One region of the Streptomyces sp. NPDC056231 genome, then DNA from elsewhere that is predicted to be linked to it. Evidence: riboswitches for the same ligand, from Rfam matches in the RefSeq annotation. Region 1 holds a riboswitch; each other region holds the start of a gene.

Region 1 (7,405 bases):
CTGGCGACCATGGCCACGTCGCACAGGATCGGCGCACCGGAGCGCAGCGCCGCGCGGGCACCGGCCACGACCCCCGGGGTGAAGTCGATGTCGCGTACGAGGTCGACCATGCCGCAGGCGTGGATCATGCGGACCGCGACCTGGCTGATGTCGGCGGGCAGCCCCGCGAGATCCGCCTCGGCGCGGATGGTGGCGAAGGACTGGCGGTAGATCGCCGGTCCGTCCTTCTCGTACTGGAACACGGTGGTTTCGCTCTCTCCGGTCGGTGGTCGGGCTGCAGCGCCCTCGGGTCGGTGGTTCAGATACGGGCGCGGCGGGCGGCGTTCACCGCGGCGGCCAGGTCGGACGGGCTGCCGTGGACCGTCACGGGGGCGCCCCGTTCGCCGCCGCGGACCTGGGCCACCTGGTGCCCGCCCGGAACGGCGACGACGTCTGCCCAGGCGCCCTTGGGGTGACCGCAGCGGCGTTCGCAGCCGGACCAGTGAACGGGGAGCTGCCCGGCCAGGGGCTCTCCGGCGGCCCGTACGAAGGCCTCCGCGTCGCCCCGCACATCTGCCAGCGACTTCGCACAGCCGGGCCGGCCGATGCACGCACCGACCCCCGTCCACGCGGAGCCGGGTCCGGTGATCAGTCCGGCCGCATCCCACTCGCGCAGCCGAGCCGCCGCTTCGCCGGGCGTCACGCCCGTCACGACGACGCTCCGCCACGGGGTCAGCCGCAGCTCGCGGCCCACGCGGGACAGGCTCGTCCACTGCGCAGCGGTGAGCCGCCCGAGCGGCACTCCCACACAGGCCGCGGTGCCGACGACGCCGTACGCGGGCTCCTGCGCCGCCGTCGCCTGCGGTACGCGCTCCGCGGCACCGGCCACCCCCAGCGCCACCCGCACCGGCTCCAGCAACTCTTCTGCCGCGAAAGGCAGTTCGCTCACCCGCCAGGCGCCCGTCTCCCGCGCCGCCGCCAGAAACGCCTCGGCGGCGACGAGCGCCGCGCGCGGCGCATCGCCCCCGGGGACCCTCAGCACTGCCTCCGCGGCCCCGATCCGCAGGAGCGCGCTCCCGTCGCTCTGCCCCAGCAACGTCACATCCGCACCCAGGGCATCGACGTCACCACGGCCGTCGTCCAGCGCGAAGAGAAAGCGGCCGGACAGCCCGGCCGCTTTGTCACTTCCGCACAACAGCGCGTCCAGCGTGGTCAGCCACGGCCGGACGTCCCGGTGGCCCCGGCCGTCGAGCCCGGAGAGCGGGGAGGCCACGACGTTGCGTATCCGCTCATGGCTCCGGGACGGCAGCAGCCCTGCCCCGCCCAGGAGTTCGGCGAGCCGTCCGCCGCACTCCGGGCCGAGGCCGCGCAACTGGACATTGCCCCGAGAAGTGAGATGCAGCTCACCGTCGCCCAACTCCCGCGCGGCAGCGTGGAGCGCGTCCGCCTGTCGGGCAGTCAGCACGCCACCGGGGACCCGGACCCGCGCCAGCGCGCCGTCGTCCGCCCGGTGGAGCCGCAGCGAACCCGGGCAGGCATCGCCGCGGTCACGGGAGACGGGCTCCCCCGGGGCCGATGGCGGGGTGTCGGAAGTGGACATGGCGGCGAGCATACCGACCATCATTCTGAGCTGTATGAATCCCATCCGATGTACGGCCCTTACTATGCCTAGCAGCGGGCCATCCGGCCCGACATCGCCTGAGAGCCTGTCGGGTGACCTTCGATCGGATAGCGGACGCGGCCTGGTGCGTGCGGTTCCAAGGCGGCGGGATGTCCTCGTAGCGGAGCTACCAGGACATTTCGGCAACGCGGGAAGCGTGCGTGCCAGGGCGTGGCCGCCCGATCAGAGGTCACCCGACAGGCTCTGAGACGGCGATAGGGGAGGAAGCCCGGTGCGAGTCCGGCGCGGTCCCGCCACTGTGAGTCCGGTCTGGACGGCCGGGCGAGTCAGGAACTCCCTTCCCCAAGCTCTCGGCGCCGCTCGAGCAGGGGAGACCTCATTCCGACACCGCCCGGGGCGTGGACACCCCGAGGAAGGCCCGACGCCGCATGATCCTGCTCCTGTCGACGTCCGACACCGACCTGCTCAGCGCCCGCGCCGCGGACGGTCCGGTGACCTACCGCTACGCCAACCCCTCGCGCCTGCCGCTCGACGACCTCCCCGCTCTCCTCGACGGCACCGACCTCGTCGTCGTACGCCTCCTCGGCGGTGTCCGCGCCTGGCAGGAAGGGCTCGACCAGGTCCTCGCCACCGGCAGGCCGGTCGTCGTCCTCACCGGCGAACAGGCCCCCGACGCCCAGCTGATGGCCGCCTCCACCGTCCCGATCGGGATCGCCGCCGAGGCCCACGCCTACCTGGCGCACGGCGGCCCGGCCAACCTGGACCAGCTGGCCCGGTTCCTGTCCGACACCGTGCTGCTGACCGGCCACGGCTTCGAGCCCCCGGCGCCCGCACCGTCCTGGGGACCCCTGGAGCGCACCGCGCGCACCTGTGACGGCCCGACCGTCGCGGTGCTCTACTACCGCGCCCACCACATGAGCGGGAACACCGCGTTCGTCGACACGCTCTGCCGGTCGATCGAGGACGCGGGCGCTCGCGCCCTCCCCCTGTACGTCGCCTCGCTGCGTACCCCGGAACCCGCACTCATCGACGAACTGCGCGCCGCCGACGCCATCGTCACCACCGTCCTCGCCGCGGGCGGCACCCGGCCCGCCGAGGCATCGGCGGGCGGCGACGACGAGTCCTGGGACGCGGGTGCGCTCACCGGACTCGACGTACCGATCCTGCAGGCGCTCTGCCTGACCAGCTCGCGCAGCGACTGGGAGGACAACGACGAGGGTGTCTCCCCGCTCGACGCGGCCAGCCAGATCGCGGTCCCCGAGTTCGACGGCCGGCTGATCACCGTCCCGTTCTCCTTCAAGGAGATCGACGAGGACGGACTGCCCGCGTACGTCGCCGACACCGAACGCGCCGCACGCGTCGCCGGAATCGCCGTACGCCATGCACGGCTTCGCCACATCCCGGCCGGGGACAAGCGCCTGGCACTCGTCCTCTCCGCCTACCCGACCAAGCACTCCCGTATCGGCAACGCCGTCGGGCTCGACACCCCCGCCAGCGCCGTCGCCCTGCTGCGGCGACTGCGCGCCGAGGGCTACGACTTCGGGCCCGAGGACGAACTCCCCGGCCTGGTCTCCGGCGACGGCGACGAGCTGATCTACGCCCTGATCGAGGCCGGCGGCCACGACCAGGAGTGGCTGACCGAGGAGCAGCTGGCCCGCAACCCGGTCCGTATCCCGGCCGCCGACTACCGGCGCTGGTACGCCACGCTCCCGGACGGACTCCGCGACGCCGTCGAGCAGCACTGGGGTCCGCCGCCCGGCGAGATGTTCGTGGACCGCTCCCGCAATCCGGAGGGTGACATCGTGCTCGCCGCCCTGCGCCGCGGGAACCTCCTCATTCTCATCCAGCCGCCGCGCGGCTTCGGCGAGAACCCGATCGCGATCTACCACGACCCCGATCTGCCGCCCTCGCACCACTACTTGGCCGCGTACCGCTGGATCGCGGCGGCGCGGGACGACGGTGGTTTCGCGGCCGACGCGATGATCCACCTCGGCAAGCACGGCAACCTGGAGTGGCTGCCCGGCAAGAACGCGGGCCTGTCCGCGGACTGCGGCCCGGACGCGGCACTGGGCGATCTCCCGCTCGTCTACCCGTTCCTGGTGAACGACCCGGGCGAGGGCACGCAGGCCAAGCGCCGCGTCCACGCCACGCTGATCGACCACCTCGTGCCGCCGATGGCCCGTGCGGACAGCTACGGCGACATCGCGCGCCTGGAGCAACTCCTGGACGAGCACGCCCAGATCGCCGCGATGGACCCGGCGAAACTGCCCGCGATCCGCGCCCAGATCTGGACCCTGATCCAGGCCGCCAAGCTCGACCACGACCTCGGGCTCGACGACCGCCCGGACGACGAGGGTTTCGACGAGTTCATCATGCATCTGGACGGCTGGCTCTGTGAGATCAAGGACGCCCAGATCCGCGACGGCCTGCACGTCCTGGGCGGTGCCCCGGCCGGTGCGGACCGGGTCAACCTGGTCCTGGCGATCCTGCGCGCCCGCCAGATCTGGGGCGGTACGGCGTCGCTGCCCGGCCTGCGCGAGGCACTCGGGCTGGACGAGTCCGCTGCCACCCGCACCACCGCCGACGAGGCCGAGGAGCAGGCACGCGCCCTGGTCCAGGCGATGGAGGACGCGGACTGGGACCCGGCGGCGGTCGCGACCGTCACGGCATCGCATCCCCGACCGGTCGCGGACATCCTCGACTTCGCCGCCCGCGAGGTGGTCCCCCGGCTGTCCGCCACCACCGCCGAACTCGACCACACGGTCCACGCCCTGAACGGCGGCTTCGTCCCGGCGGGCCCCTCCGGATCCCCGCTGCGCGGCCTGGTCAACGTCCTGCCGACCGGCCGCAACTTCTACTCCGTCGACCCGAAGGCGGTCCCGTCCCGCCTCGCCTGGGAGACCGGCCAGGCCCTGGCCGACTCGCTCCTGGAGCGCTACCGCACCGACAACGGCGAGTGGCCCACCTCGGTCGGCCTCTCCCTCTGGGGCACCAGCGCGATGCGCACCTCCGGCGACGACGTCGCCGAGGCACTGGCGCTGCTCGGCATCCGCCCGGTCTGGGACGACGCCTCACGCCGCGTCACCGGCCTGGAACCGATCGACCTCGCCGAGCTGGGCCGTCCGCGCATCGATGTGACGCTGCGCATCTCCGGCTTCTTCCGGGACGCGTTCCCGCACACCATCGGCCTGCTCGACGACGCGGTACGTCTCGCCGCTTCCCTCGACGAACCGGCCGAGCAGAACCACATCCGGGCGCACGCCCAGGCCGACCTCGCCGAACACGGCGACGAACGCCGGGCCACCACCCGCATCTTCGGATCCCGCCCCGGCACCTACGGAGCGGGTCTCCTCCAGCTCATCGACAGCCGCGACTGGCGCACCGACGCCGACCTCGCCGAGGTCTACACCGTCTGGGGCGGTTACGCCTACGGCCGCGAACTCGACGGGCGCCCGGCCCGCGACGAGATGGAGACGGCGTACAAGCGCATCGCCGTGGCCGCCAAGAACACGGACACCCGCGAGCACGACATCGCGGACTCGGACGACTACTTTCAGTACCACGGCGGCATGGTGGCCACGGTCCGCGCCCTGCGCGGCACCGCCCCGGAGGCGTACATCGGCGACTCCACCCGCCCGGAGACGGTCCGCACCCGCACCCTCGTCGAGGAGACGTCCCGCGTCTTCCGCGCCCGCGTGGTCAACCCCAAGTGGATCGAGGCGATGCGCCGCCACGGCTACAAGGGCGCTTTCGAACTCGCCGCGACGGTCGACTACCTCTTCGGCTACGACGCGACGACGGGCGTGGTCGCCGACTGGATGTACGACAAGCTCACCGAGACGTACGTCCTGGACCCGACCAACCGCGAATTCCTGCAGCAGGCCAACCCCTGGGCCCTGCACGGCATCGCCGAACGGCTCCTGGAGGCCGAGTCCCGCGGCATGTGGGCCAAGCCGGACCCAGCGGTACTGGAGGCGCTGCGCCAGGCGTTCCTGGAGACGGAGGGGGACCTGGAGGGCGAGGACTGAGGGCCGACAGGCGTACGTGGGTGTGGCGCTCCGTTCCGCACGGGGCGCCACACCCGCCCGCGCCGTCCTCTCGCCGGATTCCCCGCGTCCGGTCCGGCCGCACCGCCGCCGGTCACGCGTGAGCCGCCCGGCCGGCCGTCCCTCCGGAGGGCGGTCGGACGGCCGCCCGTGAGGGAACAGGCCGTACCGGACCCGTGCCGGCCGAAAAGCAGGCGGCCGGCGAACAGGTGCGTGCGCCGGACGCCCGTGGACCGCCGGGAAGAATCGGCAGGACGTCTGGCGTGATCACTCGGCCGGGTGGTCCCTGACGGGTGACCGCCCGTCGCGCGTTCAGCGTCGGGGGAACTCGGGATCATGCGCAGGTGATCTCCGTGAACCGCCGCTCCGTGCGCCGCCCGCGTGGCCTGCTGGCCCCGATCGGTCTCGGCGCCCTCGCCGTCCTGTCCCTGCTGTCGGGCTCGCTGCCCGCCGCCGCGCAGCCGGTGGCCGCCACTCGGTCCCCCGCTGCCGCACCGCTGCCCTCGCCCACCCGCGGGGAGAGCCTGGCCTCCGCGCGGCTCGCCGCGATCCGGCACGATCCGGCCGCGCTGAAGGCCTTCTTCACGGCACTGCCGAAGGGAGGGGACCTGCACAACCACCTGTCCGGCGCCGTCTCGACCGAGTACCTGATCTCGCTCGCCGCGGAAGACGGTCTGTGCATCGAAGAGACGACGCTGACCGCGGTGGTGCCGCCGTGCGGTCCGGGCCGGCGACCGGCGTCCGACGCCCTGACCGATGCCGCTTTCCGCCGCGCGGTACTGGAGGCGTGGTCGATGCAGGACTTCCCGCCGGGGCAGTCCGGGCACGACCACTTCTTCGACACGTTCGGGAAGTTCGGCGAGGTGACCTGGCGCCACCGGGGCAAGCTGCTCGCCGAAGTGGCCGACACCGTCGCGAGGCAGAACCAGTTCTATCTGGAAACCATGGTGACCCCGGCGTCGGACGACGCCAAGAAACTGGCCGACGAGGTCGGCTGGGACCCCGACCTGGCAAAGCTGCACGGCAAACTGCTGGCCGACGGCAGGCTGGACAAGCTGGTCGCCGAGGCGAGCCGGGAGACTGACGAGTCCGACGCGGAGTTCCGCACGGCAGCACAGTGCGGAACTCCCCGCGCGGAGGCCGGCTGCCGGCTGCCGGTGCGGTGGATCTCCCAGGTGTCGCGTGGCAGTTCGCCCGTGCGGGTCTTCACGCAGATGGCCCTGGGACTGCGCCTCGCCGAACGGGACAAGCGGTTCGTCGCCGTGAATCTGGTGCAGCCGGAGGACTGGGACAGCTCCCTACAGAACTACAGCCTCCAGATGCGGATGCTCGACTACCTGCACCGCGTGTACCCCAAGGCGCACATCACCCTGCACGCGGGCGAGTTGGTGCCCGGCCTGGTCAAGCCCGAGGACCTGACCTTCCACATCAATGAGGCCGTGAACATCGCCCACGCCGAGCGCATCGGCCACGGTGTCGACCTGGTCCACGAGGACAACTGGCAGCAGCTCGCCCGCACCATGGCCGCCGGGCAGATCGCGGTCGAGGTCCCGTTCAGCAGCAACGCGCAGATCCTCGGGGTCAAGGGCGCCGACCACCCCTTCACCACCTACCGCTCCTACGGTGTGCCCGTCGTGCTGGCCACCGACGACCCCGGCGTCTCCCGGATCGACATCAGCCACGAGTACCAGTACGCCGCCACGACGTACCACCTCGGCTACCGCGATCTGAAGAACCTAGCGCGGGCCTCCCTGGAGTA
Region 2 (7,405 bases), on a different contig from region 1:
GCGTACGGAGTGGCGATCCCGACCCAGGCGCACTTCGGCGGCTCCTCGAAGGAAATCCCGGGGATCGGCGAGATCGGCTACATCGGTCTGACGGCGTTCGTGCTGAACGGTGTGGTGACCCTGGTACTGACCTTCGTCCTGAACGCAGTGAAGGCCCCGGCGGGCGTCGACGAGACCTCCCCGGCGGACTACACGGCGGACGCGGGCGACCCGGGCGTCCAGGTGGAACTCCCCTCGGCCAGGCCCGAGTCGAGCCCGTCACCCGACGCGAGCCCATCCGCCGGCTAGAAGACTGCTGAAAATCTTGTCGAAGGGTCCAGTCCTGTCCTGGGTAACCGGGTATCGCCTGGGGTGGATGTTCTCAGCCGCTCCGACGGGGCGGCTCCCAGACCGAGCAGTCGTGTGCGAAGAGCACGCGTCGGGGGTCGAAGTCGGTGAGCCGCTCCAGCAATGCTCGCCGTCGCACGGGAGACGCGCGGCCTTGGCGCCGGCGAGGCGCTCGTACAGGCCCGTATCGACCGGGCTCCCGGCACGGAAGGCATCGCGCGGCTCGTCCTGTCGACGACGCCGGCCATGCTCGCGGCCCACCGGGGCTACCGCCGCCTGGGCTTCGTACGGACTCCGGAGCGCGACTGGGATCCCATTCCAGGTCTCCCGCTGCTCACGTACAGCCTGAGCCTGTCAACTACCCGTCGCTGAGGCGATGGGCTTGCGTTACGCGACATCACTGGCGGTGATGCGTTGTCCGCGTTCAGCCGTCCGCCGTGGAGGCGGGACGGCAGGGGCCGTTGACGGGGCCCCGCGTCGCCACAACGTCCACGCGCGGGCGCGGATGTTGCGGGAGCCGTTCCGGTCGGCGTGATCAACGAATCCGCACGACCGGCACACGAACCGGGCCTGGGAGACCCGGTTCGCCTTGTCGATGTGCCCGCACTGGGCGCAGGTGCGGGAGGTGTACGCCGGGTCGACGTACACCACCGGCACTCCTGCCCGGCGGGCCTTGTACACGATGAACTCTCCCAGCTGGGCGAAGGCCCCGGTGTGGAGCGTGGCCCGTTGGGGCTTGCGAAGCCGTACCCTCGCCCGGATGCCCGTGAGGTCTTCCAGGGCGATTCCGCGCGAGGTGCGTTCAGCCTCGGCCACGATATGTTTCGCGATCTTGTGGTTGATGTCCCGGGCCCGCCGCGCGTCCTTGCGGCGCCGCCGTACGGCGCGGCGCATGGCGGACTTGGTGTTCTTCTTCTGCAGCTTGGTGCGCAGCTTCCGGTCGCGGAGCCGCATGCGGTTTAACTGCCGTCCGGCCATGATGCGGCCGTCCGAAGTGGTGGCGATGTTCACGATCCCCAGATCAACCCCAAGGAAATCCACCGGATCGGTATTCAGTTCCGCTTCGGGCACCTCGCAGGTCGCGACCAGGTACCAGCAGCCGTCCCGGCACACCAGATCCGACTCACCCTTGCGATAGCGGGCGAGGGTGGCCAGCTGCTCCGTACTGCCGGTGAACGCGACTCCCTTGACCCGCCCGGCAGTCGTCCAGATCGAGACGGTGCGCGTGTCCATCTGCCAGGACAGCATCCGGTCGTCATAGGGCTGGGCCGCATGAGACCGGAAGGAGACCGGCTTGCCGGTGGTCTGGCGGTGGCGCTTCGTGCCGGGCCTGCCGAGGTTCCCCGCCCGCAGGTTCGCCTGCAGCGTGGTGTACGCGTCGCAGGTCTTCTTGATCACGTGCTGGGCGGCCTGCGCTCCCAGCCCCCACCGCTCCTTCACCTCGGCGTAGGTGTGCTCGCGCAGCGCGAAGTTCCGGAACGTTGCCCTCTCGAACGCAACCTCACTCGCCCACGAGGCTGCCTCGTTGCAGGCACGCAGGGTCGCCTCAAGTGCCGCCGCCTGCACGGACGTCGGTAAGAGCTTGACCTGCACCACCAGCTTCACCCGGCCAGACTAACGCCCAAGATTGACCCACGTCCTGAGATTAGGCACTACACACCGATATACACGGAGGAAGAATGATCATTCACACCCTGCACGCCCACTTGGTCTTCATCCCCACATATGGCGGGGCGTGTTCACCGACGAGATCCTGATGCGCTGCGCGCAGGTCATGGGGGGACGTAAGCGGACTTCGGTACCACGCTGGTCGAGTTCAACGGCAAACAGGACCAAGCACGTTCATCTCCTGGTCCACTACCCGCCCAAAGTCGCGCTCTCCGAACTCGCCGGCTGCCTCAAGGACGCCTCCAATCGCCACCTCCGACAGGACTCGCCCGACCCCACCCACAAGCACCTGTGGGGCCAGCACTTCTGTCTGGTCACCGTCCCGCTTCGCCCCGTCCTGCGGCGGGGCACCCCTGTCCCTCATCAAGGAGTACATCGAGCAACAGAAACGACCCACCTGACCTTCGAAACTGTTCCAGCACTCCGCACCTACGAGCCACGGGAAACAATTCCTCCCGGGCCCAAGCATCGGGGCTCCTTGTACGATCATGCTGAACCCGTACGACACAACATGTGGGGGCCGCCTCATCGGGCGGCCCCCACATGTATGCTCATGCTCGCTGTCGCTGCAGGGAAATCCGGTGCGAATCCGGAACTGTCCCGCAACGGTATATTCGGGTCCCTTTTGCGCACCCTGAAAGTCCGAGGACCTGCCGACAGCGCGTCCGGCTCGACCGATCCGGACGCCCAGACGTCCGGGCCTCGCGGATGGGCCGGTGGACGCCGCACGCAGTGCTGCCCTCCTTCTTCGGGCATGCCTCCGTGTGGCTGCCCCGCTCACCCGCCGGCCCCGAGCCGAGCGAGGGAGAGCACCACGTGACCATCGCGCCAGCCGATCCGGCTTCAGTCGCCGAGTCCGCGGGAACCACGAACGACGGACCTGGGACCGCACTGCTGCGGACCCTGACCGACCTCACTGCCGATCTGCCCGACACCGACCCCGGCCGCGTCGCCGCCGCCGCGCTGCGCGGACGCAACGCCGCGTCGGACGAGTCGGAGTTGCGCACGCTGGCCACCGAGGCCGCCGCGGGTCTGATCGCCGAGGACCCCGCGTACTCCCGGCTCGCCGCCCGCCTCCTGACCCGCACCATCGCGGACGAGGCAGCCGGTCAGGGCGCGCTGTCGTTCTCCGCCTCGGTCGCCGTCGGCCACCGCGAGGGTCTGATCGCGGACCGTACGGCCGCGTTCGTGGCGCTCCACGCGGCCCGGCTCGACGCGCTGGTCGAGCAGTCCCTCGCCGACGGCGCCGACGACCGGTTCGGCTACTTCGGGCTGCGGACACTGCACAGCCGCTATCTGCTGCGCCACCCGCTCACCCGCCAGGTCATCGAGACGCCGCAGCACTTCATGCTGCGTGTCGCCGCCGGCCTCGCCGAGGACGAGTCGGTGCGCGCACTGGACGAGGTCGCCGCGCTGTACGGTCTGATGAGCCGCCTCGACTACCTCCCCTCCTCCCCCACACTCTTCAACTCCGGCACCCGGCACCCGCAGATGTCCTCCTGCTATCTGCTGGACTCACCGCTGGACGAGCTCGACTCCATCTACGACCGCTACCACCAGGTGGCGCGGCTCTCCAAGCACGCGGGCGGCATCGGCCTCTCGTACTCCCGGATCCGCGCCCGCGGTTCGCTGATCCGCGGCACCAACGGGCACTCCAACGGCATCGTGCCGTTCCTGAAGACGCTCGACGCTTCGGTCGCCGCAGTGAACCAGGGCGGCCGCCGCAAGGGTGCCGCCGCCGTCTACCTGGAGACGTGGCACGCCGACATCGAGGAATTCCTGGAGCTGCGCGACAACACGGGCGAGGATCAGCGGCGTACGCACAACCTCAACCTGGCGCACTGGATCCCGGACGAGTTCATGCGCCGGGTCGACGCGGACGGCGACTGGTCGCTGTTCTCCCCCGCCGACGTGCCGGAGCTGGTCGATCTGTGGGGCGACGAGTTCGACGCCGCCTACCGGGCCGCCGAGGCCAAGGGCCTGGCCCGCAAGTCGATGCCCGCGCGTGAGCTGTACGGCCGGATGATGCGGACGCTCGCCCAGACCGGCCAGGGCTGGATGACGTTCAAGGACGCCTCCAACCGGACGGCCAACCAGACCGCCGAGCCGGGCCGCGTCGTCCACTCGTCGAACCTGTGCACCGAGATCCTCGAAGTCACCGACGACGGCGAGACCGCCGTCTGCAACCTCGGTTCGGTCAACCTCGGTTCGTTCGTGGCCGACGGCGGCATCGACTGGGAGCGGCTGGACTCCACCGTCCGTACCGCCGTGACGTTCCTCGACCGGGTCGTCGACATCAACTTCTACCCGACCGAGCAGGCCGGCCGCTCCAACGCCCGCTGGCGTCCGGTGGGGCTGGGCGCGATGGGGCTCCAGGACGTCTTCTTCCGGCTGCGGCTGCCGTTCGACTCCCCCGAGGCCCGCGCGCTCTCCACGAAGATCTCCGAGCGGATCATGCTCGCCGCGTACGAGGCGTCCTGCGACCTCGCCGAGCGGTCCGGGCCGCTGCCCGCCTGGTCCGAGACACGCGCCGCCCGCGGCGTGCTGCACCCCGACCACTACGACACCGAGCTGAGCTGGCCGGAGCGCTGGGACGCGCTGCGCGCCCGGATCGCGAAGACCGGCATGCGCAACTCGCTGCTGCTCGCCATCGCTCCGACCGCCACGATCGCCTCGATCGCCGGGGTGTACGAGTGCATCGAGCCGCAGGTCTCCAACCTCTTCAAGCGCGAAACGCTCAGCGGTGAGTTCCTCCAGGTCAACGCCTATCTGGTGAACGAGCTGAAGCAGCTTGGCGTGTGGGACGCGCGGACCCGCGAGGCGCTGCGCGAGGCGAGCGGCTCGGTACAGGGCTTCGCCTGGATCCCGGAGGACGTACGGGCGCTCTACCGCACGGCGTGGGAGATCCCGCAGCGCGGTCTGATCGACATGGCGGCGGCGCGTACGCCGTTCCTGGACCAGAGTCAGTCGCTGAACCTGTTCCTGGAGACGCCGACGATCGGCAAGCTCTCCTCGATGTACGCGTACGCCTGGAAGCAGGGGCTGAAGACGACGTACTACCTGCGCTCACGCCCGGCCACCCGGATCGCCCGGGCTGCATCCGGCCAGGCCGCGGCCGCCCTTCCCGTACAGCAGGCTTCGGCTCCCGACGCGGACGCGATCGCCTGCTCCCTCGAAAACCCCGAGTCCTGCGAGGCCTGCCAGTAATGAGCTCGACCGACAAGAACCTGCTCGACCCGGGCTTCGAACTGACCCTGCGGCCCATGCGCTACCCGGACTTCTACGAGCGCTACCGCGACGCGATCAAGAACACCTGGACGGTCGAGGAGGTCGACCTCCACTCCGACGTCGCCGATCTCGCCAAGCTGACACCCGCCGAGCAGCACATGATCGGCCGGCTCGTCGCGTTCTTCGCGACCGGTGACTCGATCGTCTCCAACAACCTCGTGCTGACCCTGTACAAGCACATCAACTCCCCGGAAGCGCGGCTGTACCTGTCGCGTCAGCTCTTCGAGGAGGCCGTGCACGTCCAGTTCTATCTGACGTTGCTCGACACCTATCTGCCCGACCCTGACGACCGTGCGGCCGCGTTCGACGCGGTCGAGGAGATCCCCTCCATCCGCGAGAAGGCGCAGTTCTGCTTCAAGTGGATGGACTCGGTCGAGAAGATCGAGCGGCTGGAGACGCAGGCCGACCGCCGTCGCTTCCTGCTGAACCTGATCTGCTTCGCGGCGTGCATCGAAGGGCTCTTCTTCTACGGCGCGTTCGCGTACGTCTACTGGTTCCGCTCGCGCGGTCTGCTGCACGGCCTCGCCACGGGAACCAACTGGGTCTTCCGTGACGAAACGATGCATATGAACTTCGCGTTCGAGGTCGTGGACACCGTTCGCAAGGAGGAGCCCGAGCTCTTCGACGACGCCCTCCAGCAGCAGGTCACCGACATGCTGAAGGAGGCCGTCGACGCGGAACTGCAGTTCGGCCGCGACCTGTGCGGCGACGGTCTGCCGGGCATGAACACCGAGTCGATGCGCGAGTACCTGCAGTGCGTCGCCGACCAGCGGCTCACCCGGCTCGGCTTCCCGGCCGTGTACGGCTCCGAGAACCCGTTCTCGTTCATGGAGCTGCAGGGTGTCCAGGAGCTCACGAACTTCTTCGAGCGCCGGCCGTCCGCGTACCAGGTGGCGGTGGAGGGCTCGGTCGCCTTCGACGACGACTTCTAGTGCCGTGACCGGCAATGTTTGCCCCGTGAGGAGCGTCGTCCAGTGCGTGCGGTCGCAAGGCGGCCGGAAGTCCTTGTAGCAGAGCTACCAGGGCTTATGGCCAACGCGGCGAGCGGGCGTGCTGGGCGGCGCGACGGGGCAAAGCTTGCCGGGAGGGGCACTAGGCTCGCACCCCGATCCGGAGGTCCGTACGCCGCACAGCCTTCCCCGGCTGTGCGGCGTCCGCGGTTTCCGGCGGTGCGGCCCGTCGATCCCGTTCCGCCTCGCGCAGCCGACGGTCGATGCGGGGCGGCGCTGCACCACCCACTGGCGCAACACGGCCGCACTGGCGCGCCGTTTCCCGCGGGCCGTCGTCGAGCCGGGCGTGCTGTATGTGGACGAGGGACAGATCATCACGTCGGCGGGCACCGCCGCCGGGAGTTCGGCGCCGCTTCCAGCAGGAGACGGGCACCACCCCGTACCGCTGGTTGCTGCGCCAACGGGTCCTGCTGGCACAGCACCTCCTGGAGACCTCCGATGAAACAATGGACACGATCGCCGGACGTACCGGTTTCGGAAATGCGGCGCTGCGCCATCAGTTCGTCAAGTCCCTGGGAAACACTCCGAATGCCTACCGCCACACCTTCCGTGGCCCGACCGCCGCCTCCGAAGTCGCCTGATTCTTTTCGGGCCTGACCTCCGATCATTCGTCCAACCATTCTCCGCGTCAGTCCATGGACCGCAGGCCTCTCTCCCCCCGAAGGTCGGGCGCATGAACATGCGGATGGCAAGACGAAGGACCACCGGAGCCGTGGTGGCGGCGCTGGCCGCCGCGCTGCTGCCGTGGCAGAGCGCCTCGGCCGAGGACAGCTCCACTGCGGCCCCGCCCGAGGTGCTGCCCACCCTCCGTCACTGGCAGGGAGACCAGGGCGAGTTCACGCTCACCGATCGGACCAGGATCGTGCTGGACGGGGTGAGGGACAGCCGTACCACCGCGGACGCGGGGCGTTTCGCGGGCGAACTGAACGGCAGGGCACCGGTGTCGCGAAGCCGCGCCGCCCGCCCCGGTGACATCGTGCTACGTCAGGACCCTGCACTGAAGGATGAGTTGGGCACGGAGGGCTACCGTCTCGATGTGGGCGACCGGCTCACTGTCACTGCGGCGACCTCCACCGGCGTGTTCTACGGGAGCCGGACCGTCCTCCAGCTGC
Region 3 (7,405 bases), on a different contig from region 1:
GCGCCCAGTCCGGCAGCGGGACTTCAGGGAGAGTGAACACCAGGTGCGTACCGGGGATCGGCGAGCCGAGGAAGACGGAGAACAGCAGCCGAACGGCGACGACGAACAGCCCGATCTTGATGAACGCCCCGTACGAACGCGCCCACGGCGCGTCCGTACGGCGCGCCGCCACGACATACCCGGCCACGCCCACCAGCAGTCCGAGCAGCAGCGGATTGCTGGTCCGGGACGCGGCGGTGGCCAGCCCGAGCGCCCACAGCCACCAGGCCCCGGCGGGCAGGGCATTGCTGCGGGTCGCCGCGGGCGCCCGCAGCGCATGGCTGAGCCGGGCCGCGCCGGGGGAGGCGGTCATCCGCGTCGGCGGCGGGCCTGCAGGACGGCGGCGATGCCGAGCAGCAGGACGGCACCGAGCCCGACGAGCACCCCGGTGGACGGACCGCTGCGCCCGTTCCCGGGGTGGGTGGACGAGGGAGAGGCGGACGCCGTGTGCCCGCCGCCGGAGACCTGCTCGCCGCAGCCCGAGGCGGGGTAGCCGGAGATCGCGCAGAGCAGGGCATCGCTGTTGTAGCGCAGCGGCTTGGCCACCGAGGCGAGCGCCTCGGCGGTGCTCGCCCCGGGGGCCACCTGCGCGCAGGCGGTGCGCAGCGCGGGCGGTGTCTCCCCGGCCGGGGCGTCCGCCGGCGCGCCGGGGTCGATGACGAGCGCGACGCGCTTGGTGCCGCCCTTGGCGGGGGTGTCCGCGCAGACCGTCGCGAAGTCGGGGGCGCGGCGCGGCTTCGCCGAGTCCTGGGAGTCCTCGCTCACGGAGAACCGGAAGCCCTGCACCGACCCGTCGGCGGGCCGGACGAGCGAGGGGCCCTGGGTGGCATAGGCCCAGCCGGACCCCTTGCCCTCCCAGAACGACCAGTAGCGGTAGCCGGCCGCATGGGCGGTGCCCGCGCCGAGCACGGTCAGAGCGGCGCCGAGCACCAGCAGCAGCGCGACGGCCACCCGTCCGCCGAACGCATTCCCCGCACGATTTCCCGCTCGGTTCACGGCTGCTGGGGCTTCCGGCGGCTGCTGATCAGGAAGCCGATACCCGCACCGGCGGCGAGGCCGATACCGACCAGCCACCACACTCCGAGACCGGCGTCGTCGCTGGTGCCGGCCTCGGCCGAGAAGTCGTCCGGGGTCTCACTGGGCGTGATGACGGCGGCGGGCGCGGGTCCGCTCGCGTTCAGTTCCCGGATCAGGTCGACGCCGCCGAAGTCGTGGGCGTCGGCGCCGGTCGCGTGCGCGGCCAGGACCAGCTGGGCGTAGGCGGCGGGGCCGCCCTCCTCGGCCCAGCTCCTGGAGTTCTTCTGCAGCCAGCCGACCGCGCCGGCCGCCTTGTTCTTGTGGCCGGCCGAGGCCAGGGCGACGACCGCGTCCGCGGTGTTGCCGACGTCGGGCTGCGGGGTGGTGTCGTCGGCGCCCGGCATCGGCGGCAGGTTCAGGTGGTTGCCGTTCTTCGCGAGGGCGTCCGCGAGGTAGAAGGCGCCGTTCCGGGCGGCCTGCTCCGGCTTGACGACGTCGCCCTTCCGGCAGGCCGGCGGCTTGCCTGCGACCGCGGCGTTGTCTCCGGCGGCCATCCCCTTGCCCATCGAGCCGAGCACGGCGGCCGCGGTGGCGTCCGCGTTCGCGGCGAGCTTCCCGCCCTTGTCGGGCTGGTAGGCGAACGCGCCGCCGTCCGGGCCGCCGCACGGGATCGCGAGAGCGAGCAGCGCGTCGTACGGGGTTTTGCCGCCAGGATTCGTCATGTCGCCGATCCGCTGGCCCTGCCGGGCCAGCGCGCCGATCACGATCGAGGTGGAGTTGGCGTCGCTGGGGGAGCCCGGGTTGTAGCCCCAGCCGCCGTCCTCGTTCTGGATGGACTTCAGCCAGCGGACGCCGTTGTTGACGATGTCGCCGTGCCCGCCGACCTCCGCCAGCGCCTGCACCGCGGCGGCGGTCGCATTGGTGTCCAGCGTGGTCTTGGCGTCGCACGCCTTGGAGACATCGGCGCGGTACGAGGCGTAGGCGCCGTTCGCGCACTGCTGGGCGATCAGCCAGTCCACCGACTTCGTCGCGGGCACGACCCCCTCGACGCGCTGGGCGAGGAACGCCAGCGACTGCCGCCAGACCCCGTCGTACGTCGGGTCCTTGGTGCCGTACAGCCCGGAGGGCAGCGCGACGGACGGGGTGGGGGAGGGAGACGGCGCCGCGACCGCGGCCGGGGCAGCGGCCGCACAGAGCACGGTGGCGATGGCGGCGAGCGCTGCTGCGCTGCGGCGTACGGTCATGGCGGGCTGGGCCTCTCCTGTGGGGAACCGGGCACAGGCACACACAGGCACCAGGCTCCGGCCCCGTATTCCTCGACGGTGCCGGTCACCGGGGTTCCGGTGACGCGAGCCGGTCACGACCGCGGACAGGGCAGCCCGACTCACCGCTGTGTCGGCGGCTCACGGTTGCGTGGTCAGTGCCGGATTTGCACCGGCTTCCCCCTGAACGGGCATGATGACGACTCGCACACTCTACCGGGACGTAGCACGCTCACCTCGGGCGGAGGGCTGCCTCACACCGCGACGTACGTCACCGGCCCGCTGCCGGGCACCGCCTCCGCGCGCCCCAGCTTCACCAGCCGGCGCACATGGGCCTCCGCCTCGGAGACGGCGATGTTCCGCGAGCCGTACGGGATCTGTTCCCAGGGCCGGTTCCACTCCATCCGCTCGGCCAGTTGCCACGGCGTCAACGGGGTGGCGAGCAGAGCGAGCAGTCCGGTCAGCCGCTCCTCGTGATGGTCGAGGAGTTCCCGTACGCGTCCCGCCGCGTCCGTGAACGCGTGCTGGTGGGCGGGCAGCACCTCGGCGACCCCGAGCCGGCCGATGCGCTCCAGTGAGTCCAGGTAGTCGCCCAGGGGGTCGGTGACCGCCGCGTCGTCCGGGTCCTCGTACAGCCCGATGTGGGGGCTGATCCCGGGCAGCAGATGGTCGCCGGAGAAGAGGCGGCCGCGGCCGGGCAGATCGGCCGGATGGTCCTCCTCCAGGTGCAGGCAGACATGGCCGGGGGTGTGGCCCGGCGTCCAGATCGCCCGGAGCCGCCGGCCCGCGAGGTCGAGCAGCTCGCCGGGGACGATCTCCCGGTCCGGAAGGGCGGCGCGCAGTCCGGGTAGCGTGCGCATCCGGCCGCCGCCCGTGCGGGCGGCGCGCAGCGGGGCGAGGTGCTCCTCGGGTGCGCCGGCCGCGGCGAGCTTCGCCGCCAGGTAGGTCAGCCAGGTGCCCGGTTCGGACTCACGGGTACGGCGCACGATCGCCGTGTCCGCGGCATGCATCGCGATCCACGCCCCCGACGCCTCGCGGACCTGTCCGGAGAGTCCGTGGTGGTCGGGATGGTGGTGGGTGATGACCACGCCGTGGATGCCGGCGATGTCCACACCCGCGGCGGCGACTCCGGCGACCAGGGTGTCCCAGGCGTCGGGGTCGTCCCAGCCGGTGTCGACGAGGACCGGCCCGCGATCGGTGTCGAGGACGTGCACCAGGGTGTGGCCGAGCGGGTTGTCCGGGATCGGGACCTTGATGGACCACACGCCGCCACCGTGCTCGGTCACCTGTGTCATGGGGCTTCCCCTCTCCCGTCCCCGCCCGCGGCTGTGTTGCGCCACGCCCACTGTAACGAGAACTCGTTCCATTAGTAGCCCAGGACGGCTATCGGTTTCGGGTCAACGGGTCAGCGAGGGAACGTAGTTCCCCCGGTCACCGCGGATCGAAGGGGAAGATGTGGTGGATGTCCGATGCGTGGACTCCTGGAACTGGAACTGATATCAGTTCTGACACGGAGTCAGGTGTGAAGTCAGGTGCGGAGTCGGTACGTGCCGGGTCGCGGGAGGCAGCAGCCATGACCGAGCTTGTGGAACACGGAAAACTGTTCATCGGCGGGGAGTTGGTCGATCCGCTCGGCCGGGACGTCATCGAGGTGATATCGCCCCACACCGAGCAGGTCATCGGCCGGGTGCCGCACGCCTGCGAAGCGGATGTGGACCGGGCCGTCACCGCTGCCCGCCGGGCCTTCGACGAAGGGCCCTGGCCGCGCGCGTCCCTGGACGAGCGGATCGAGGTGGTCACGCGGATCAAGGACGCGTTCGCCGTGCGGTACGAGGAGATCGCCCGCGTCATCAGCTCCGAGAACGGAACTCCGTACAGCTCCAGCGTGATGGTGCAGTCGCTCGCCGCGATGATGGTGTGGGACGCGGCGATCACTGTCGCCCGCACCTTCCCGTACGAGGAGCGCCGCGACGGCGCTCTCGGGCCGCTGCTGGTGCGCCGGGAGCCGGTCGGGGTGGTCGCGGCCGTCGTGCCGTGGAACGTCCCGCAGTTCACCGCTGCCGCCAAGCTCGCGCCCGCCCTGCTGGCCGGCTGCTCCGCCGTGCTCAAGGTTTCGCCCGAATCCCCGCTGGACGCCTACATCCTGGCCGAGATCGCCGCCGAGGCGGGGCTGCCGGAGGGGGTGCTGTCGATCCTTCCGGCGGACCGTGAGGTCAGCGAGTACCTGGTCGGGCATCCCGGCGTCGACAAGGTGTCGTTCACCGGCTCGGTCGCGGCGGGCCGCCGGGTCATGGAGGTCGCCTCCCGGAACCTCACCCGGGTCACCCTGGAGCTCGGCGGCAAGTCCGCCGCTGTCATCCTTCCCGACGCCGATCTGGACACGGCCGTCGCGGGCATCGTCCCGTTCGCCTGGATGATCAACGGCCAGGCGTGCGTCGCCCAGACCCGCATCCTCGTCCCGCGCTCCCGCTACGACGAGACCGCCGAGGCGTTCGCCGCCGCAGCGGGTGCGCTGAAGGTCGGTGACCCGCTCGACCCCGCCACCGAACTCGGCCCGCTGGTCGCGCAGCGCCAGCAGCAGCGCTCCCTCGACTACATCCGGATCGGTCAGGAGGAAGGCGCCAAGGTCCTTACGGGCGGCGGCCGTCCGGCCTCCCAGGAACGCGGCTGGTACGTCGAGCCGACCCTCTTCGGATCCGTCGACAATTCCATGCGCATCGCCCGCGAGGAGATCTTCGGGCCGGTCATCTGCCTGCTGCCGTACGGCGACGAGGCGGAGGCGGTGAAGATCGCCAACGACTCCGAGTACGGGCTCAGCGGCAGCGTCTGGACCGCCGACACCGAGCGCGGCATCGACATCGCCCGCCGGGTGAGGACGGGCACGTACAGCGTGAACACCTTCAGCCTCGACATGCTCGGGCCGTTCGGCGGCTACAAGAACTCCGGCCTGGGGCGGGAGTTCGGACCCGAGGGGTACGGAGAGTACTTCGAGCACAAGATGATCCATCTGCCCGCCGGGTACCAACCCGCGCAGCCCGGCCCGCAGGAGGCGTGATGGGGGACCGCTGGCATGTGGAGGTCGACCGGAGCGTCTGCATCGGCTCCGGGATGTGCGTGAACCACGCTCCGGACGGATTCCGGCTGGACTCGGCCCGTCAGTCCCACCCGGGCGATCCGGAGACCGACGCCAATGAGCGGGTGCTCGCGGCGGCGGAAGGATGTCCCGTCGAAGCGATCACGCTGACGCTGGCCGATTCGGGCGAGGTGGTCTTCCCGCCGGAGGACTAGGGCGTGTTCCGCAAGTCCCGTCTGCCGGGCGGCGTCCGGCACGCACGCTCGCTGCGTTGCCGGGCCGCCCCGATACGACCGGTATCGGGGCGGCCCTCCGCCTTGTGATCGCACGCACCGGACGACGGGGCGAGGTCCCGGCCGTCCCGCTGGTCGGCGCCTCCTCGGTGGCACAGCTGGAGGAGAGTCCGGCCGCGTGGCAGCGGGCGACGCCGGACACGGCCCACTGAGTGCCCTGTCGTCCCGCACCATGTACGCCGGCACCATGCCGACACGCATCGGTGTGTGCACCGACCCCGTGTGACGTGGGCTTCCGCCTCCTTACGGTGACGACCATGGAGACTCCCCAGCGCCCGGAACCCGGGCCCGCCCCGCTCACCGTCCCCCCGCCCGCAGACCGGTTCCTCGCCGGGCGCACCGCCCTGGTGACCGGTGCGGCGAGTGGCATCGGACAGGCCTGCGCGCAGGCTCTCGCCGCCGCGGGCGCCCATGTGTACGTCGTGGACAAGGCAGCCGAAGCGGCGGAGGAGCTGGCGAAGCGGATCGGCGGAACGGCCCGGGTCGTCGATCTGTCCGTGCCCGAGGCGGTGGACTCCCTGCCGGACGACGCGGACCTCGTGGTCAACAACGCGGGGCTGCAGCATGTCGCCCCCGTGCACGAATTCCCACCGGACCGCTTCGCCCTGATCCACCGCGTCATGGTGGAAGCACCGTTCCGCATCTTGCGCCGCACCCTGCCCGGCATGTACGAACGCGGCTGGGGGCGCGTCATCAACATCTCGTCCGTCCACGGGCTGCGCGCCAGCCCGTACAAATCGGCATACGTATCGGCCAAGCACGCACTGGAGGGACTGAGCAAGGTGGTCGCCCTGGAAGCAGCACCGCACGGAGTGACCAGCAACTGCGTCAACCCCGGCTACGTACGCACGCCCCTGGTCGAGAACCAGATCGCGGCGCAGGCCCGTACCCACGGCATCACGGAGGAGGAGGTGGTGGGCAAGGTGATGCTGGAACGCAGTGCCATCAAGCGCCTCATCGAACCCGAGGACGTCGCCGGGGCGGTGCTCTGGCTGTGCGGACCGGGTACCTCCCACATCACCGGCACCTCCCTCTCCATGGACGGCGGCTGGACCGCCAACTGACCCTCCCGGCTCCCCGCCCCTCCCGACGAACGATGGCTGCCCATGTCTGCACCCACTCCTTCCGCCGCGCCCCACCTGCGCCTCCTCCTCGACCTGCTGGCCGAGGACGCCCCCGCCGAGGCGCTGGGAGCCATCTCCTCAAAGGCGCGGGCGGCCGGTGTGCCCGCGGGCGAACTCGCAGAGGTGGAGGCGGCGACCGCCACCGCCCTGCGGATCAGGGGCGCCCTGCGCCAGCACCGGCGTCGTGAGCTCCAGCTCACCGCGCTCTTCGACACCGCGGGCGATCTGGCGGCCTCCCGCGATCTGGACGACGTGCTGAAGGCGATCGTCCGGCGGGCCAGGATGCTGCTCGGCACGGACACGGCGTATCTCACGCTCCCCGACGAGGAGGCGGGGGACACCTATATGCGGGTGACCGACGGTTCGGTCTCGGTCCTCTTCCAGCGGCTGCGCCTGGAGCTCGGCGAAGGTCTCGGCGGCCTGGTCGCCCAGACCGCGAGTCCGTACGCCACCCCCGACTACCGCACCGACGACCGCTTCCGGCACACCCGCAACATCAACGCCGGGGTCCTCGACGAGGGGCTCGTCGCCATTCTTGGCGTGCCCCTGCTGCTCGGCTCCAGCCGTGGCGGTACGGGGAAGGTCATCGGCGTCCTC
Region 4 (7,405 bases), on a different contig from region 1:
CGGTACGGCTGGAGCGGCGCAGCAGCCAGAGGAAGAACGGGCCGCCCACCAGGGCAGTGATCACCCCGGCGGGAATCTCTTCGGGGGCTGCCACGGTCCGCGCCAGCAGATCGGCCAGCAGCAGGAAGACGGCCCCGCCGAGCGCGGTCACCGGCAGGAGTCTGCGGTGGGACGCGCCGACGATCATCCTGGCGGCGTGCGGAATCATCAGGCCGATGAAGCCGATCGCCCCGCTGTAGGCGACCAGCACGCCGATGATCAGTGACACCAGCACGAAGACGCCGCCCCGGAAGCGTCCGGGGTCCAGGCCGAGGCTGCGGGCCCCTTCCTCCCCAGTAAGCAGCAGATCCAGCGGACGGGCCAGACTGATCAGGAGTACGGCCCCGACGCCCAATACTGCGGCGGGCAGCGCCAGTTGGTCCCAACGGGCGCCACCCAGGCCGCCCAGCGTCCAGAACAGGATCGCCCGCACATGCTCGGCCCGGGAGGACAGCACCAGGATCAGGCTGGTGAACGCGGACAGCACGTACTGGATCGCCACCCCGGCCAGGATCAGCCGGCCCGTTGTCATGGTGCCGCCGCGCCGGGCCATCGCGTAGACGGCGACCAGCGCGGCCATGGACCCGGCGAACGCGGCAATGGGCAGGGCCACGTCGGTGGCCGCCCCGGCGCCGACCCCCATCACGACGACCACGGCAGCGCCCGCTGATGCCCCGGACGAGGCGCCCAGCAGAAACGGATCGGCCAACGGGTTACGCACCAGCGCCTGGAGCACCGTGCCCGACAGGGCCAGCCCGGCGCCGACGACGGCCCCGAGCAGCACCCTGGGCAGTCGCACCTCCCACACGATCGTCGGGTACGCACCGGTGCGTTCACCACCCAGGACCGTACTCAGTACCTCGCCCGGCGGAATCCGTACCGGGCCGAGCGCCAGACCGGCCACCGCCGCCGCGAGCAGCAGCACCGTGAGAACGCCGATCACGACGGGGGTCGAGCGGAGGACGGACTTCGGACCGGGGCGGGCGGACTCCGCGCTCACGGAGTGCCGGGGTGCAGCTGCCCGGCCAGGCCCTGCACGGCGTCGGCGACCCGGACACCGAGCACGGCCGAGGACAGCGGGAGTACCGCGAACTTCTTATTCTTGATCGCCGGCACGTCCGCGAGCGCCGGATCGTTCAGCAGCCGCTTCTTCTTGGCCGCCACCGTGGTGCCTCCGTAGTCGTAGATCACGACCACCTCGGGCTTGCGCTTGATGACCTGCTCCCAGGACACGTCGCCGAAGGTGGCGTCGAGGTCCGCGAAGACGTTCCTGCCCCCGGCGAGCCGGACGATCTCGTTGCCGATGCCCTTACCGCCCGCGGTGAACGCGGAGCTGTCGCCGGAGTCGTACACGAACACCGAGGGACGCGAGGAGCCCTTGAGCTCTGCCTCGACCGTCGCGATCTTCTGCCGCTCCTCGGCAAGCAGATTCTTGCCGCGCTCCGGTACGCCGAAGACCCGGGCGACTTGGGTGATCTCGGTGGCGAGCTGATCGATACCGACCTTGCCCTTGGCGCAGTTCTCGATGTTCAGCCGGGTGTTGATGCCGTCCTTCTGGAGCCCCGCCCGGTCCCGGCCCTTGGCCTTGTCGAAGGCGCTGCTGTACCCGCCGTAGACGAAGTCGGGGTTGGCGCCGAGCAGCACCTCCTTGGAGGGGTACTCCTTCGCGAGCACCTTGGTTCCGGCGTACGCGGACCGGTACTTCGGCAGGATGCTGTCGTCCAGGTAGGCCGTCCCGGCCAGCCGGTCCTGAAGCCCGAGGGCCAGCATGACCTCGGTGACGTGCTGGTTCATGGTGACAGCCCGCTTCGGCGGGGCGTCGAAGGTCGTCCTCGTACCGCAGTTGGTGACCGTGTAGGGGAAACCGTCGGCGGCCGGTGCGGCTTCTGCCTTGCTCTCGCCGCCCGTTCCGGAGCCGCAGCCGGTGAGCGGCAGGAGGAGCAGCGGTATGAGTGCGAGTGGTACACGGCGGATCCGGGGCATGGCCGAGCCTTTCCGGGGGATGTCCTCGTCCCCTGGGTCGTACGAGAAGGCGGCGCGGCCAGTATCTGGCTTCCGGGCTGCTGCAGCCCGGTCACAGTGGCGGGACCGTACCGGATTCACACCGGTTTCCTGACGCACGTCGCCTGAGTTTCGAAGCCCATTCTGTCAGACCGTGTATTCCGGCAGGGCCTGACCCTTGCACTACCGACCATGGCCGGCCCTGGACGCCGATGTCCGCGACGACGACCGGTAATGCGGACGGTTACGCTCGGAACCGCAGGCTCGAACGCTCTCGCGGGTCTCTTTCCTCACCAACTGGACGTGGGACAGATGCGGTTCGCCACGGAAAGTTCGTCCAGGCCCGGCCGGTTTTGGGCATTGGGCCGGACTGCGAGCCTGGCTGACGGCGCACGAGGACTTCGCCCAGCTGCCGCCTGCATCCGTGACGGTATGGGACCGCTATCTCGCGTACGGGACCGCGCTCGGCGTCACCAGCTTGACCGGCCGGCTCCTTGGCTTCGACTCCGGAGACCGGCGACGCGTCTGGTCCTCATACGGAGGGACCTGGCGCCCGGTGCGGATCCGCTACCCGCGGCTGCGCCCCGGCTTCGGCGGCTCGACGATCCGGCTGCTGCAGTTGGCGGCCGCGGCGGGCGTGGTCGCGGTGGGCCTCTGCGCCTTCGCGATGCTGCGGCAGCCCGACTGGGCGGTCGCAGTCGACGCGCACAGCGGCGGCTCGCTGCGCCGGCCGGGACTGGTGCTGAGCGCCGGCTGGGTGGGCAGCGCGCTGCTCGGCCTTGTGGTGGCCGGCAAGTTCAGCCGCTGGACACTGCTCGTGGCGTTCCTGGCGATGATGCCCGGCAACTTCGCGAGCGGCAGCCACGGCTGGTTCAGCGATGCGGCGGCCCACGAGGGGCCCCTGCTCGGCGAGTTGGCGGCGATCGCGGCCTTCGGCGTGCTGGCGACGTACTTCCTGGCACTCGCCTGCTTGGAGCGGCGGGAGCCCGACACGATCACCGGTGAGGTGCTGCGGATGGAGTCGCGCAAGGGCAAGGAGGTGGCCCGGTTCCTGGCCCTCGACGAGGGGAACACGGACGTGACCACCGCCTGGGCGCTGCCCGCGGCCTCGCAGGGCATCGCGACCGGCGCCCAGGTGCGGCTGAGGGTCTCGCGGGGCACCCGCACCATCCGCTCCGCGGAGCTGGTGAGGGCCGCGATGCCGGAAGGTGACCGAGCGAAGGCCGCCAAGCAGGACGCCTCTCAGTGCTAACACCTCCCGGTGCCCCTCATCAGGCAGGTTCCGCCGGTGCGGGCCCCAGGGCCTGGATCGCGAGATCGATCGCGGCGGTCAGACGCTCGGTGCCGTGGCCGGCGCGTTCGCGCACCCGCAGGCCGTGTGAGGGGGCGGCGAGGGTCGCGGGCGTTGCGGCGGAGGCCGGCCGCGATGTTCTTCACTCCGGCCGCGCGGAGGGGTCCGATGGTGAGGTTGCGCCAGGTGACCATGGTGCGGGGCGCGTTGCTGGTCCGCAGTTGGGAGGCGTCCTCGGCGAAGGTGGTGTCGCGGATGCGGTGCAGGGCCTCGACCTTCCAGTGGTCGTGTACGAGTTCGGCGATCTGGGCCGCGGTGGCCTGCTCGGCGGTCAGGCTGGTGACGACGTAGACCGTGTTGACGGTGGTCTTGCCGGTCTTGCGGTCGGTGCGTCGGCGTTTGATCTGGACGGCCTGGCGGGCTCCGGGGAAAAGGAGGCTGTTCACGGTGGCGACCTTGATCCGGCGGATCTCCGAGCGGCCGTGGCCGATGCCCTGGGTGCGGCCCTGAAACGGAATCTGCTGCCAGGGAAGGGTTTTGAGCTGCCGGCGCAGCTTCTTCTGGTTACCCTTGACGATCACGATGTAGTGGGCGCCCCAGCCAAGAAGGTAGTCGGCGTGCTCACGCTGGGTGTGCATCGCGTCGCTGGTGACGACGGTTCCTGCCAGGTCGGCGACGGTGTCCAGCAGCGGCTTAAAGCAGGTGATCTCGTTCGTCTTCTCGCCGATGTCCAGCTGGGCCAGGACCAGGCCGGTGGTGTGCTCCAGTGCGGCGAGCAGGTGGATCTTGCGGCCCTTCGCTTTGGCCGCGCCGCGCAGGCTTTTGCCGTCCACTGCGAGGCCGCGCAGCCCCGCCGCCTTCGGGTGACGGTCGGTGAGCCAGCGTCCGACCGCCCGGTCCAGCGCGTCGCCGTCGATGAGGGCCAGCAGCCGTCGGACCGTCGTTTCCGCAGGCAGGAACCGCTTCGGGAACAGTGGGTCGAGGCGTATGCCGAGGCGTTCCAGGATGTGCGGCGGGGCATCGGCGATCCACTCGCTGACGGCCAGCACAGAGGTTGCCCCGGCCAGAACCGCGCACGCGGTCAGCGCGAGCACGGCAACCAGAGCGTGCCGTACGCCGCGTGGGTCTCGCGGGTCGGGCACCTCGGCCAGCCGCTCCAGCAGGCGCGGGCCCTCGTCGGACACGACCCCGGGATGCTCGCGGAGCTGGTCAAGAGCAGGCGGGATCAGCGATGATGCGTCGGCAGGCACGGTCTTCCACTCGGATCACGGGGCGTAGAGAACATCCCAATGCCGTTGTCAAGCCGCCGTCGTGACTGGTGGTGCTGCCTGATAGCGCGCTCCGTCGCGGATCATCGCCCACAGGACGTTCACTCGTCGCCGCGCGAGCGCGATCAGGGCCTGCTTGTGCCCCTTCCCCTCGGCGCGTTTGCGGTCGTAGTAGGTCCGCGATGCGGGGCAGGATTTCAAGCTGGCCATCGAGGAGAGGTAGAAGACCCGCAGCAGGCCGCGGTGGTAGCGGCGGGGGCGATGAAGGTTGCCGCTGACCCGACCGGAGTCCCGGGAAGCCGGGGCCACGCCGCCGTAGCCGGCCAGGCGGTCCGCGCTGGCGAAGGCGTCCAGGTCACCGCCGGTGGCAGCGACGAACTCGGCCCCGAGCTGGCTGCCCATCCCGGGCAGGCTGCGGATCACGTCGGCGTGCGGGTGCTCGTGGAACCGGGCCTCGATGAGAGCGTCGAGCTCGGCGATCTCGTCGTCGAGGGCCGCTACCGCCTTGGCCATGCGGATCACCATGGCGGCGGCGAGCTTCTCTCCTGGCAGTGCGGTCTGCTGGGCCTGCGCCGCCTCCAGAGCGGCCTTCGCCAGGGTCTCGGCACCTCGGACTTTGCGGTTGCGCAGCCAGGTCTCGATGCGCCGGGCGCCGGTGCGGCGGATGGCGGCCGGGGTCTGGTAGCCCGTCAGGAGAACGACGGGGCCCTTGTTGGTCAGGTCCAGTGCGCGTTCCAACGCGGGGAAGTATTCAAGCAGTTGGGCACGAAGACGGTTGATCTGGCGGGTGCGGTCGCTGACCAGATCAGTGCGGCGGGTGGTGAGGATGCGCAGGTCGACCGCTATCTCGTCGCCGGGCCGCAGCCGACCCAGGTCACGGCGCATGCGTGCCTGGTCGGCGATGACGAAGGCGTCCTTCGCGTCGGTCTTGGCTTCGCCGCGGTAGGTGCCCGAGGCGCGGTGGACGGCCAGGCCGGTGAGGTAGGACATGGGCTGGTCGTGGTTGAGCAGCAGGCCGATCAGCAGCGCGGCACCGCCGTGGTTGATGTCCACTGCCCACAGCACGTCCTGGTCGATGTCCAGGACGTTGAGGATCAGCTCAAGCAGGGTCGCTTCGTCGTTCAGGACCCGGCGGGAGAGCAGACGCTCGCCCCGATCGTTGAGCACCACGCAGCGGTGATGCTCCTTGCCGATGTCCACTCCGGCCCAGATCCGGGGCACGGCCACCTCCGTCAGCTCGTCGTCACAAACCGATCAAGCAGACGACCTCGCCGACGTAGTCCTACAGAGCGATCAAGTCGCACATCCCAATTGGCGGTCGAGTCGTCGCGGGGCCCCGGGCGGCCATGTTCTCTGAGCCATCCCATCGGCTCCTCCATGACAGCCATACCCAGAGCCCCTGGGCCGACCGATCTTACGAGTGACCAGTGCAAGCCCACCCCTGAAAGGTAGGACTCCATGATCTTGGAATCCCGTGCCTGTCACGTTCCGGGGCACTGCTGAACTGATAGATCGCCACGAACCGGGCGTCACGCAACTACGCCGAAGCCCTGGCCTCGAGCCTGCGGCTACCGTGGGGTTGCCTTAACGGAGTTTGGTGGACACGAACACCAATAACACAGACCGTCGGGTCCGGTTGAGCTTCCTGGCGTGACTGCCTTCCGAGGAGCCACCTTGGCGGTCGGGCCAGATGCAGGTTCGGGTGACAGGTTCGGTCACGCGGCCCGGAGGGCCGCCCCGTCCACGGCCAGCTCTTTCACGAGCGAGTAGATCCTTTCCCGGCAAATGCGCCTGCGACAGGTAGGCCGCGGCCCGGCGCAGAACCTCGTTCTGCTGCTCCAGCAGCTTGATCCGCCGAAGTGCTTCCCGTAGTTCTGCTCGATCGTGGCTGGTCACCCCGGGCTTTGTCCCGTCGTCGATGCCCGCCGGCGCATCGATGTCCACAACGTCATCGGGTGAACTCCGAAGTCGGTGGCCACCTGCTCCACCGTCAGACCCGGGCCGCGGTTCCTCGCGACCCGCAGGACATCCTGGCGGAATTCTTCCGAACAAGGCTTGGGCACAGCGACACCCTTGCCACCCGCCCCACAGGGCAAGCCAGTTCAGATGTCACCCGATCGTGCGGCAGACCCTCGGTTCCCCTCGGACGGCCCGCAGACGGCCCACCTCGGGGCACGCTGTGCGGTCGGCGGCTTGTCGTCTCGCTTGTCGCTTGTCGCTTGTCGGGTTGCAGGTCAGAGCCTGTTTAGGGGTCTCCAGCCACGGTCTCCGCCGCTTGGCACGACAAGCGACAAGACAAGGGCGCCGACGCCATCTCCCGCGAGGCCGGGCTGTCGGGTGGAGGAAGAGCAAGAAGGACCGCCCTTCGGGCGGGCGTTCTTCGGCCGCCCTCCCCGATCGCGGCCCGGCCGCCGTGGGCGGCTACTGGGTAGTGGGTATGGGAGTTCACCTGGGGATCCCTTGATCCATCTATCCGGATCCCACGGGCTGCTATCCATACTCGACACGGATCCGGCCATGATTGGTAACTCTGTGTCGACGCGGGGCTGGATCTCCACCGTGAAGACGGCGTCGTCGGGGTCGGTGCCTTCTTCGCCCGCCCACACGATCACGCGCACGTGTTGCTCGCAGATGCCGTTCACCTTCCACTCGGTCACCAGGTCGGTGACGACGAGCGCGGCCGCGTACTCGGCGCCCTGCCTGGGGGTGTCGGTGGTGATCTTTCCCCGCCAGCGTTGGGAGTGGCCGCCGAGGGGGCGCCAGCCGGCGGAGCCGTGCGGCTCCTCAACCCGGTACGCCCACGTCC

What was found. A riboswitch is a leader RNA that binds a small molecule or an ion and turns the genes downstream of it on or off. The one in region 1 is predicted to bind cobalamin.
Region 2: it holds a riboswitch for cobalamin, as region 1 does, so the genes downstream of both, ACNPQM_RS27415 (ribonucleoside-diphosphate reductase subunit alpha) here and cobN (cobaltochelatase subunit CobN) in region 1, are expected to answer to the same signal.
Region 3: it holds a riboswitch for cobalamin, as region 1 does, so the genes downstream of both, ACNPQM_RS00720 (prenyltransferase/squalene oxidase repeat-containing protein) here and cobN (cobaltochelatase subunit CobN) in region 1, are expected to answer to the same signal.
Region 4: it holds a riboswitch for cobalamin, as region 1 does, so the genes downstream of both, ACNPQM_RS12300 (ABC transporter substrate-binding protein) here and cobN (cobaltochelatase subunit CobN) in region 1, are expected to answer to the same signal.

The regions. Positions count from the first base shown of each region.
Region 1 covers NZ_JBLVKW010000003.1:37,185-44,589, forward strand. Annotated here, with positions in the region: gene ACNPQM_RS03840 (precorrin-8X methylmutase) at 1-242, opposite strand, end outside; gene cobG (precorrin-3B synthase) at 299-1,591, opposite strand; cobalamin riboswitch at 1,821-1,957, shown strand; gene cobN (cobaltochelatase subunit CobN) at 2,029-5,628, shown strand; gene ACNPQM_RS03855 (adenosine deaminase family protein) at 5,991-7,405, shown strand, end outside.
Region 2 covers NZ_JBLVKW010000042.1:46,732-54,136, forward strand. Annotated here, with positions in the region: gene mctP (monocarboxylate uptake permease MctP) at 1-288, shown strand, start outside; partial or broken gene ACNPQM_RS27395 (N-acyl homoserine lactonase family protein) at 362-448, opposite strand; partial or broken gene ACNPQM_RS27400 (GNAT family N-acetyltransferase) at 451-699, shown strand; gene ACNPQM_RS27405 (RNA-guided endonuclease InsQ/TnpB family protein) at 715-1,932, opposite strand; partial or broken gene tnpA (IS200/IS605 family transposase) at 2,007-2,396, shown strand; cobalamin riboswitch at 2,536-2,668, shown strand; gene ACNPQM_RS27415 (ribonucleoside-diphosphate reductase subunit alpha) at 2,812-5,202, shown strand; gene ACNPQM_RS27420 (ribonucleotide-diphosphate reductase subunit beta) at 5,202-6,215, shown strand; partial or broken gene ACNPQM_RS27425 (helix-turn-helix domain-containing protein) at 6,502-6,874, shown strand; gene ACNPQM_RS27430 (family 20 glycosylhydrolase) at 6,973-7,405, shown strand, end outside.
Region 3 covers NZ_JBLVKW010000001.1:154,714-162,118, reverse strand. Annotated here, with positions in the region: gene ACNPQM_RS00730 (energy-coupling factor transporter transmembrane protein EcfT) at 1-352, opposite strand, end outside; gene ACNPQM_RS00725 (SCO2322 family protein) at 349-990, opposite strand; gene ACNPQM_RS00720 (prenyltransferase/squalene oxidase repeat-containing protein) at 1,032-2,300, opposite strand; cobalamin riboswitch at 2,407-2,541, opposite strand; gene ACNPQM_RS00715 (MBL fold metallo-hydrolase) at 2,573-3,613, opposite strand; gene ACNPQM_RS00710 (aldehyde dehydrogenase) at 3,892-5,373, shown strand; gene ACNPQM_RS00705 (ferredoxin) at 5,373-5,606, shown strand; gene ACNPQM_RS00700 (hypothetical protein) at 5,711-5,836, shown strand; gene ACNPQM_RS00695 (3-hydroxybutyrate dehydrogenase) at 5,942-6,748, shown strand; gene ACNPQM_RS00690 (helix-turn-helix domain-containing protein) at 6,791-7,405, shown strand, end outside.
Region 4 covers NZ_JBLVKW010000011.1:101,315-108,719, reverse strand. Annotated here, with positions in the region: gene ACNPQM_RS12305 (FecCD family ABC transporter permease) at 1-1,039, opposite strand, end outside; gene ACNPQM_RS12300 (ABC transporter substrate-binding protein) at 1,036-2,022, opposite strand; cobalamin riboswitch at 2,061-2,184, opposite strand; gene ACNPQM_RS12295 (hypothetical protein) at 2,465-3,292, shown strand; gene ACNPQM_RS12290 (ISAs1 family transposase) at 3,289-4,581, opposite strand; gene ACNPQM_RS12285 (IS110 family transposase) at 4,630-5,826, opposite strand; gene ACNPQM_RS12280 (hypothetical protein) at 6,834-7,405, opposite strand, start outside.